DNA from 4 places in the Rothia sp. CCM 9417 genome. Region 3 is predicted to be linked to each of the others. Evidence: riboswitches for the same ligand, from Rfam matches in the RefSeq annotation. Region 3 holds a riboswitch; each other region holds the start of a gene.
What was found. Region 3 has a riboswitch for S-adenosylmethionine ahead of ACN082_RS07520 (PLP-dependent transferase). Riboswitches for the same ligand answer to the same signal wherever they lie in the genome.
Positions count from the first base shown of each region.

Region 1: it holds a riboswitch for S-adenosylmethionine, as region 3 does, so the genes downstream of both, ACN082_RS03250 (hypothetical protein) here and ACN082_RS07520 (PLP-dependent transferase) in region 3, are expected to answer to the same signal.
Region 2: it holds a riboswitch for S-adenosylmethionine, as region 3 does, so the genes downstream of both, ACN082_RS08115 (LLM class flavin-dependent oxidoreductase) here and ACN082_RS07520 (PLP-dependent transferase) in region 3, are expected to answer to the same signal.
Region 4: it holds a riboswitch for S-adenosylmethionine, as region 3 does, so the genes downstream of both, ACN082_RS06025 (nuclease PIN) here and ACN082_RS07520 (PLP-dependent transferase) in region 3, are expected to answer to the same signal.

Region 1 covers NZ_JBLXXT010000001.1:704,579-706,772, forward strand. The annotation lists gene ACN082_RS03245 (hypothetical protein) at 98-844, shown strand; SAM riboswitch class IV at 993-1,108, shown strand; gene ACN082_RS03250 (hypothetical protein) at 1,127-1,585, shown strand; gene ACN082_RS03255 (hypothetical protein) at 1,721-2,194, opposite strand, start outside.
Region 2 covers NZ_JBLXXT010000007.1:1,902-4,095, forward strand. The annotation lists gene ACN082_RS08100 (hypothetical protein) at 1-19, shown strand, start outside; gene ACN082_RS08105 (hypothetical protein) at 90-485, shown strand; gene ACN082_RS08110 (GNAT family N-acetyltransferase) at 495-992, shown strand; SAM riboswitch class IV at 1,199-1,299, shown strand; partial or broken gene ACN082_RS08115 (LLM class flavin-dependent oxidoreductase) at 1,409-2,194, shown strand, end outside.
Region 3 covers NZ_JBLXXT010000005.1:140,629-142,822, reverse strand. The annotation lists gene ACN082_RS07530 (alpha/beta hydrolase) at 1-302, opposite strand, end outside; gene ACN082_RS07525 (hypothetical protein) at 308-580, opposite strand; SAM riboswitch class IV at 831-949, shown strand; partial or broken gene ACN082_RS07520 (PLP-dependent transferase) at 993-1,417, shown strand; gene ACN082_RS07515 (alpha/beta hydrolase) at 2,082-2,194, shown strand, end outside.
Region 4 covers NZ_JBLXXT010000003.1:159,334-161,527, forward strand. The annotation lists gene ACN082_RS06015 (SDR family NAD(P)-dependent oxidoreductase) at 1-666, shown strand, start outside; gene ACN082_RS06020 (plasmid stabilization protein) at 697-1,128, opposite strand; gene ACN082_RS06025 (nuclease PIN) at 1,125-1,325, opposite strand; SAM riboswitch class IV at 1,361-1,487, opposite strand; gene ACN082_RS06030 (SNF2-related protein) at 1,642-2,194, shown strand, end outside.

The sequences.
Region 1 (2,194 bases), on a different contig from region 3:
CCCTTTTTAGTGGTTTATGTCATGCCGAAACGCCGAGGTGTGCCCAAACAAGCCTATAATCGTAGTGCCCAGTCCTTTTTGAGAAAGAGAAAAATCTATGGCTGTATCACCCAAAACCCGCCTGCTGGCTGTACCCACCGTCGCGCTGATGTCCCTAGCCCTTCTGGCTGGTTGTGGCTCATCCGATAAAAAAGAGAGCGCAGCAGCGGAGACTTCTAGCTCAGCAAGCGCCTCGGCTGAGCAGTCCCAGGCAGCGGAGGAGACCAGCTCAGCTGCCACTGATGAGGCTAAGGTAGAGGCAGTTATTCCTGACGGCTTCAAGAAGGTAACAGCACCTAACAATAAGATCAGCTTTGCTGTTCCTGAGGGCTGGATGGAGATGGACAGTGAGGCCGTTGCCAACACTGATGCTCTTCAGGAGTACCTGGATCAGGCCGCCCAGGGAACTAACTTCACCCCTGAGGAGCTTAAGTCTCAGATGGCTCAGCTTGATCTGATGGCTACCTCTGTGACCCCTAACGAAGATGGTTTCGCTGAGAATGTGAACGTCAACGCTGAGCCCGTCTTGGTTACTTCCCTGCCTGATCAGGCCGAGATGGAATCACTGGCTAAGGGTATCAACGCTACTCCGGGCGAGTACAAGAAGATCTCCACCCCTCTGGGTGAGGGCACTCAGCTGAGCTACACTCTTGACGTTACCGGTGTGTCCGTACACGGCGTGTTTGTGGTTGTGCCTTCTGGCACCGGTACCGGCTTCAGCGTTCTTACTGTTTCCAGTAGCAATGCTGACAGCGCGGCCAAGCTAGCCGAGCAGATGGCTGGATCCCTGTCCAAGGCCTCCTAGTTTCTTAGAGGCTTACTAGCTGACAGCTCGCGCTAAGGCCCCGCACCCTCTTGGGTGCGGGGCCTTAGCGCTTCCTGAGCGGTCTTTGTCAGATAGTGAAGTGTATAAAGCTTGTGAACTTCCATTTATTTTGTTAAGTTGGTGTCACGATTCAGAAGCCCAACGGTAAGCCCTTTGACTTGTTGGCTGGCAACCGCCTGACGCAGACGGTGCTCTCAAAGGAAAATCGGTCGCTACCCACAAGGCGTAGCGAAAGTAGCGTTTGTTTTAAGGAGGCCCACAGTGGGTCGTATTTTTTCGTGGACATCAGCTATCCGTTCTGCACTGTGTAGGAACAAGCCAGAGGACTTTTCTGACCCGGTTCAGGCACAAGAGCAAGAATCGCCGTCTATCCCTATTTCGCGCTGTACTATCTGTGCACCTGGCCACCGGGTTACGCCCTCACTGGGGCTTAACGCTTCGAATATGACCTGGCAGAGGGTATCTATGACGGAGCTGCGGGGGACTAGGGTGCGCTTATCTATCGGTGGGCAAAACAGGTTTTTTTGGAGCCATGATGCTGAGCGCCTGAGCGTCTTCCTCAGAAAAACTGATGAGTCAGTTCAGGGGGATTCTGCCTTACCCTTGCTCTGGAACCCTGGGAATAATTTGCTGGGTGTGCGCGAGGGAAATTCTTTCTACCTGGTTCACCTGGCGGAGCGACCACTTGATTATTGCTCCTACGAAGACCAACAGCTTTAGGTAGGGTGGGGTAACCTAAAACATCGATGGATGGGAAGAAGCTTTTCTTCCCATCCATCGATGGCACAAGAACCTTAAGGGAACGGTAAACAGACAGCTCAGCAGCGGGGCCTCTTTAAGTAGTCGCCAGTAGGTTTATTTACTCTTCATTAGTCCCGAGTCATCACGAACCCAGCAAACCCCATGAGAATCAGTAAAAGATAATTTAACTACCCGCCAATTTGGACTATTCAGAACCGGCGATGTTCTAATACCTGTTGCGGGGAAAGCATGTGACCATCCACTTTCCTTTTGATGCGGAGAGGGTTTGGTAAGTTTGAAGCCATTAGTAGGATTGGGATATTCATCCGAGCAATTAGGATTGCTTGGGATTCTTACAAAGATATATTCACCTGGAGGGACCACTTCGATATTTAGCAATGAGCTTTCAACAGCCTCTTTATAATCATTAGTTCTGAACGAAACCTCAATTGATACCTTAAATATACTTGCAGGAGAAGAATTCTTGACAGTTACATAGGAGAACCAGTCTCTGCTTGTAAGCCATGCTGATATCAATGAGGCTTGAGACTGTTCAAGGACCTCTACAGCTCGGTTGTCTTTAACTCT
Region 2 (2,194 bases), on a different contig from region 3:
TTTTGGATCTTCTGAATAGTTTTCTTGTGTGGGTTTGTAGCTAGAAATGACAGAGAGTAAGGCTGCGCTGTGTCTGGAGGGGGGAGCAGATGGAAAAGCGGAAGCTAACACGTAAAGAAATACTCTGTTACATTGGTTTCGGAATTTTTTGTTTGCCCTTTATCCTTTTTACGCCGTTTATGAATTATATGAATTCAAAGTATAGTGAGCCTAGAGAATGTACTGTTGAATCGGCTCGGTTTTCTAGAGGGGGTACCGGCACTAAGGTAGCTTCTAGTAAAAATGCGATAGCTGTAGAAACTACTGAGTGCGGATTAATTATCACCCCTAAAGTGGTTGGCGGCACTGATGATCTGTTGAAGAATATTGATTTGGTGAACCAGTATCAGGGGCAGAAGCTGGTTTTTATGATTGGTCCTTTGTCGTGGAATCCTGGGAATACTGCTGCGGAGTTTGTGATTATTCCGGAGAACACCCCGCAGTAGAATCAAAGTATGAACACCCCGAATAGCATCCGTACCGCTACAGCCGAAGACGTCCCCGAAATCATTCAACTCATCAAAGACCTCGCGGCCTACGAAAAAGAGCCTGAAAGCACTGTAAAAAATAAGGTCAGCACGCTCACGCAACAACTCTTCTGCGAGCACCCAGCAATTTTTGCGTACGTGCTTGAATCCCATACCCCTGGCCGCCGCATTGACGGTTTTGCCCTATGGTTCCTCAACTATTCAACGTGGGAAGGTAGCCACGGAATCTATCTTGAAGACCTCTACGTTCGCCCCGAAGCTCGGGGGTCTGGGGGCGGTAAAGCTCTACTCAAGAAACTTGCTGACACGGCGCATGAGCGTGGCTATAAGCGCCTTGACTGGGTAGTCCTTGATTGGAATGAGCCAGCCCGAAACTTCTATGAAAGTATTGGCGCAACCTACCAGTCCCAATGGTTGGGCTACCGTTTAGAAGGCTCAAGCCTCAGAGATTTCGCTACTTCCTAAACCCCTCTCTCCGGCTACTATCTAGTTCGGTTGCGCGGTAATAGGTCGGCGACTAGCCCATACCTGTAAGACCTTACCCGGGCAAGAACATGACGATTATGAACGGGGTGGGGGCACCCAACACACGAAATATTCGGTCACAGAAAGTAACGTGACGGTCGGTTCTTGCCCGTTGCCAGCGTGGTCTGTTTCACTGGTAGACAAATGATCATGAGACCCAGCGACAAGCTCTGGCTAGCTGGGCGGCACCCCTCTCCCGTAGCGGGGTGCCCCAGATGAAGATCAGGCAGTAATGCAAGTACGGCGCAACCAGGCGCCACCCTCTGATATAGGGCAGGGCGCCTTTTCCCTAGGTGCAAGGCCGTGTACGGGCGCAGGGGGTAGGACACGCTACCTGAGGAAAGGGCCACCCCAGCATGACCGAGAAAAAGCGCATCGTCGTCAACGCCTTTGATATGACCACCACCAGCCACCAGAGCTTCGGCCTATGGAGGCACCCGCGCTCACGAGCCGACGAGTACAACACCATCAAATACTGGACCGACCTCGCCAAGGTCTGCGAAAAGGGCCTCTTCGACGCGGTCTTCATCGCCGACGTTGTGGGCGTGTACGACGTCTACAAGGACTCCGTAGCCCCCGTCCTCAAAGACGGTGCCCAGGTCCCCGTAGGTGACCCCTTCCTCCAAATTTCAGCCATGGCCGCTGTCACCGAACACCTGGGCTTTGGCGTAACCGCCGCCGTAACCTACAACCAGCCCTACACCCTAGCCCGCGCCTACTCCACCCTGGACCACCTGACCGGCGGGCGCGTAGGCTTCAACGTGGTTACCTCCTACCTACAGTCCGCCGCTGAAAACCAGGGGCTCCCCGGCCAGATTGAGCACGACGAGCGCTACGAAATCGCCGAAGAGTTCTTGGACGTCTGCTACAAGCTCTGGGAAGGCTCCTGGGAAGATGACTCTGTTCTGCGCGACCGCGAAAACGGTATCTTTGCCGACCCCGCTAAGGTCCACCCCATCCTGCATAAGGGCAAGTACTTCCAGGTGCCGGGTATCGCCCTGACTGAGCCCTCCCCCCCAGCGCACCCCGGTTATCTTCCAGGCCGGTGCCTCTAGCCGCGGCCAGGCCTTCTCAGGCCAGCATGCTGAGGCTATCTTCATCACCGCCCTGCGCCCCCACCTGACCAAGGTACTGACCGAACG
Region 3 (2,194 bases):
GCCTTTTCCTGCATCTCTCGTAGGTTCTTCTGCCAGTCAGTCAGAACATCGTGAACCCGCTGAAACTCACCGGAGATTTTCTCACACATCGTGGCGCCCAGCTCAAAGGTATGCTCAATTTTGGTGATGCGGTTACTCCTACCGTCAATACACCTACCGCGGTTTAAAACTTTTCTAATAGCATCAATCTCGGTTTTGCGGGTAGACCAGTGGTTAATGGTCGCTTGCCAAGAATCAGGATCACCAGGGCAAGGGTCGCCACCTGTCAGAGGAGACCAATCCGATGGACGTGAACCCATCATGCCACCTACCCTTCTGCCCCATCGGCAATCTTAAAGGCATCGTATGCTGCCTGTGCACCATCCTGCGCATTCTGGAAAGATTCTGCAGCGTCAGAAAGCAAAGAGCTCTCCTGCCCTCCCAGGGCTGCGGCGTGATGTTCAGCCACAGGGTCGTGTGCACTCGCCGGGGTAGGAGCCTTGCTTTCCAAAAAGCCCTCAAAAGACTCCTTAGTTGCCTTGAAAGTATCAATCAGAGTCTGGAGCGTGCTGTATTCAAACTCAAGAACAGGTACGGGCATGAGGCTCCTTAACCTAGGGTGGGAATAATACCTTGTGAACATTGTAGCCAGTTATTCTTCTGGGTCACCTTTCTTACCCCGGGGGGTTACCCATAAGTAACCCAAAGTGGGGGCAGGGCAGCCCGTATCAGAGCCTCGGCGGGCAACCCTGCCCGCCCCCCCATCGTAACTTACGCAATAAACAGACACATGAAGACTTTTTAAAACAGCATCTTGACCAACGATCGTTCGAAAGGGAAAACTAAAAGCAGGTCATGAGAGCCAGCGCTAAGCCCCAGCTAGCTGGCCGGCAACCCTCCACTCGCGGTGGGGTGCCCTGGGTGAAGACCTGGCACACCTCACCGAGAACCGGGTGTGCAAGCGCGGGACCGATGTGCCTCACTAACTCACCCGAGGGCATCAGAACCTTTAACCCCTCTTCAACCAGCCCGATCAGGGCTACCAGGGCCTGGTCTACGCCCGCGACCTGGGCAAGGACGGTGCCTTTGGGGTCAACCTCTCCTACATCCTCAAAGCCCGCGTGGCTCTGCTGCGTGACCTGGGTTCCTCCATCGCACCCACCAACGCCTTCAACATCGCTATCGGCCTGGAAACCCTCTCACTGCGCGTCGAACGCCACGTAGAGAATGCCCGCAAGGTGGCAGACTACCTGCAGGCGCACCCGGCAGTAGAGTCCGTGACTTACTCCGGCCTAAAAACCTCCCCTACTACACCCTGGCGCAGAAGTACCTACCCAAGGGCGCCGGTGCCATCGTTGACTTCACCCTCAAAGACGCTGATTCCGCTACCGCCCAGAGGTTCGTGGACTCCCTGGCCCTGGCCCGCCGGATCGCCCACACCACCTACCGCTGCGCCGCCGAACTAAACTTTCGTTTTGGCCGCGATGCCCAGGAGCAACAGAACATTCTCCACTGCCTACCGGCTGACCGTGGCCGCTACCAGGTAGAGAACTATCTGGACTACCACGGCCAGAAACTGACCGCACGGTTTGACGCTAACTCTTATCTAGCTATCAATGAAGCCCTGCTCTCTCACGACCTTGGCCGTGACAGGAGCGGGCTGCTGAGAGCACTGGCGCTTTCTACCTGCCACTGGACCATTGCCTACGTTGACTCAGATAGGCTCTTCTTCCCCTCCGACTCCCACATTATGGCCGCATCACTACCGCAACCGGTTGAGCCTGAGGTCATTCACTCACCCTGCCGGTACGACGGGTTCCTGATTGAACACGAGCAACTCGAACGCATCCTTGCCCGCAGTCTTGAAGCCCAGGACGCCGCTGACAGGCTAGGGTCAGTAACCCACAAAAAGCACCTGTGGGCGGTAGCCTAAAGTAAGCTCCGCCGGTGATAAATTGGGTACGAAAAGACCGAGGCAAGCTCCGCAAGCTACCCCTAGAACTCAACAGCTAATCGCAGCAGCTGGCAAAATTCGCCTGGCGGGGTAGGTTGCTTACGCTTCACCCATAAGCCGGACTTACAGACTCACCGAGGAGCGTGTCATGAGTCAGCATGTTGCTGAGTATTCAAAAGCCGAGCCCTTCCGCCGGGGAACCCACCTGGTCGTCCTCTTGCACGGCTACGGCTCCCACGAACAAGACCTCATGGGCCTGGT
Region 4 (2,194 bases), on a different contig from region 3:
CGTAGGGAGAAGACCCTAGAAAATCTGGCTGGCCAGCTCCGCTCAACCTACAGGGTAGAGGTTGAGGTCATCCCCGCGGACCTACTGGTTTCCGGTGACGTTCAAAAACTCGTTGACCGGCTAGCTCAGGCTAAGCGCCCGGTGGAAATTTTGGTCAATAATGCGGGCTTCGGTTTGGGCCAGCCTTTTGAGGAGGCCCCCGCCCAGCGGCATCTGGATCAGGTGCAGGTCCTGGCAGCTGTCCCCCTTCAGCTCATGCACGCCGCAATCCGCGCCATGCTCCCAAGGGGCAGGGGCCGCATTATCAATGTCGCATCGGTGGCGGCCTTTACACCAGGTGGCACCTACTCAGCAGTCAAACGGTTTATGGTAGTTGTCTCAGAGTCAGCAAATATCCAGTACCGGGACCGAGGTATTGATGTAACCGCCCTCTGCCCGGGCCTGACCCGCTCGGATTTTCATCATGCCATGGGGCAAGAACAGCCCAAAGTGCCGGGCGTATTCTGGCTCAGCCCCCAGCAGGTAGTTACCGAAGCCATAGCTGCGGTCAATGCCGGTAAACCGGTCTGTGTGCCCTCCCTGCCCTATAAGGTAGCAGCGGGTATCTCGCAGATTATCCCCCGCAGGGCAGTGGCGGCGCTGATTTCCCGCACACGGAACTATTAGAATCCACAGGCTGGGGGTGCTCTTCCCTGCTTAGTCCTCCCAGGGGTTAACAGCGCTAACCCCCCAGGTGCGGTAGACATCGGCTTTCCCCGAAATAATCTCAAGCCGGTGGACGGTCGCTGTGGCCGCCATCAGCCCCTCCAAAACAGCCCTTGCCAGGGGAGCCTGGCACTCAGAGCCCACCGCCTGCAAGGGCCTCTCAGCATGACGACCGGCCCACTCCAAAGACACCCGCGTGTCCACCTCAAGGAGGTGGTCACCAAACCGGTCAATCAGCTCAGCCAGCCACCGTTCAGTCTGCGGGTAGGGGTAGAGCCCTTTAAGCTCGCCCAGGCTTAGCACCGAGACGTACATGGTGCGGTAGGAGTTCCGGCGCAGGCAGTTCACAACCTGCTGGTGAGGGGTAGCCTTGCGAATCTCGGCAAGGACATCAGAATCAAGGAGCAGACCGACGTGGCTCATGCAGCTTTCAGCGCACCGTACTCAGGGGCTGGGATACCGCTGGGGTTAGGAGCCAGAAGGAAGTTAAGGAACTCACTGCGCTCATTCGAGATACGCGCATAGTCCTGAATACTGATAGCGACAAAACCACCGCAGGCAGGCGTCGCAGCTGCAGACCTGTTCTTTTGAAGAGTGACATGGGGGCGGGTGTTTGACATATCGCCGTTGCGCTTAAGGTGCGCATTCCTTTCGAAACTTGCTCTTGTCTACACCAAACAGCGCCAATATGCGCGATGAAGACCGCTTCGTCATCCGAGCCACCCGTGAACATGGGGTTGGCGTTCAACCAAGTCGGAGCTTGACAGTTGAATCTCTTGAAGCTGGTATAACCATAACTCACACCGCAGGCACCTGTAAACTCTTGCCCAGATTTTTTAAAACGTGACCTCCCTCTCATCTTCTGGTGCCAGCTTTCATCAGCGTGCGATACGCTAGAAGACTAGGTCTATTTACTCCGCACGCGTGAGGTTTTTTGTGGCAGATTCAGCACCATTTCCCGACATCCCAGTCACAGCACCCGCCATTATTCGGCAGGTGGGCTCAGGCACCTACACCCGGGGGCAGGGCGCTATGCGGAAAGGGAGCGTTATCCGCTACCACTACGACGAAAACGAACGGGTTCTCGAAGGCCAGGTAGCAGGCTCAACAGCCCAGCCCTACAGCACCCGAATCACTTTCCCGGCCCAAGTTGCGGCAGGCTCCTACTCCTTTTCTGCCACCTGTTCCTGCCCCGTGCTCCACAATTGCAAGCACGCTGTGGCGCTCATGCTGACCGCCATCGACCGTTCAGCCAAAGCCAAGCGGGCGCTCACGGCCTCATCAAGCACCTGGACCACCCGCGCTACTGAGAGCGGCCGCACCCGACCCAGCGCAGAAGCCATGCGGGAACTCGAAAAATTTGGCATCACCACCGCCTCATCTCTGGCTGCCCCCCAGGACAGCCTGCCCCTTGAGCAACCTGCTCCCGCCGACAGCACCCCGGACCAGAGCGCCCTACCCACCTGGCGGCGTACCCTGGCCCATTCCC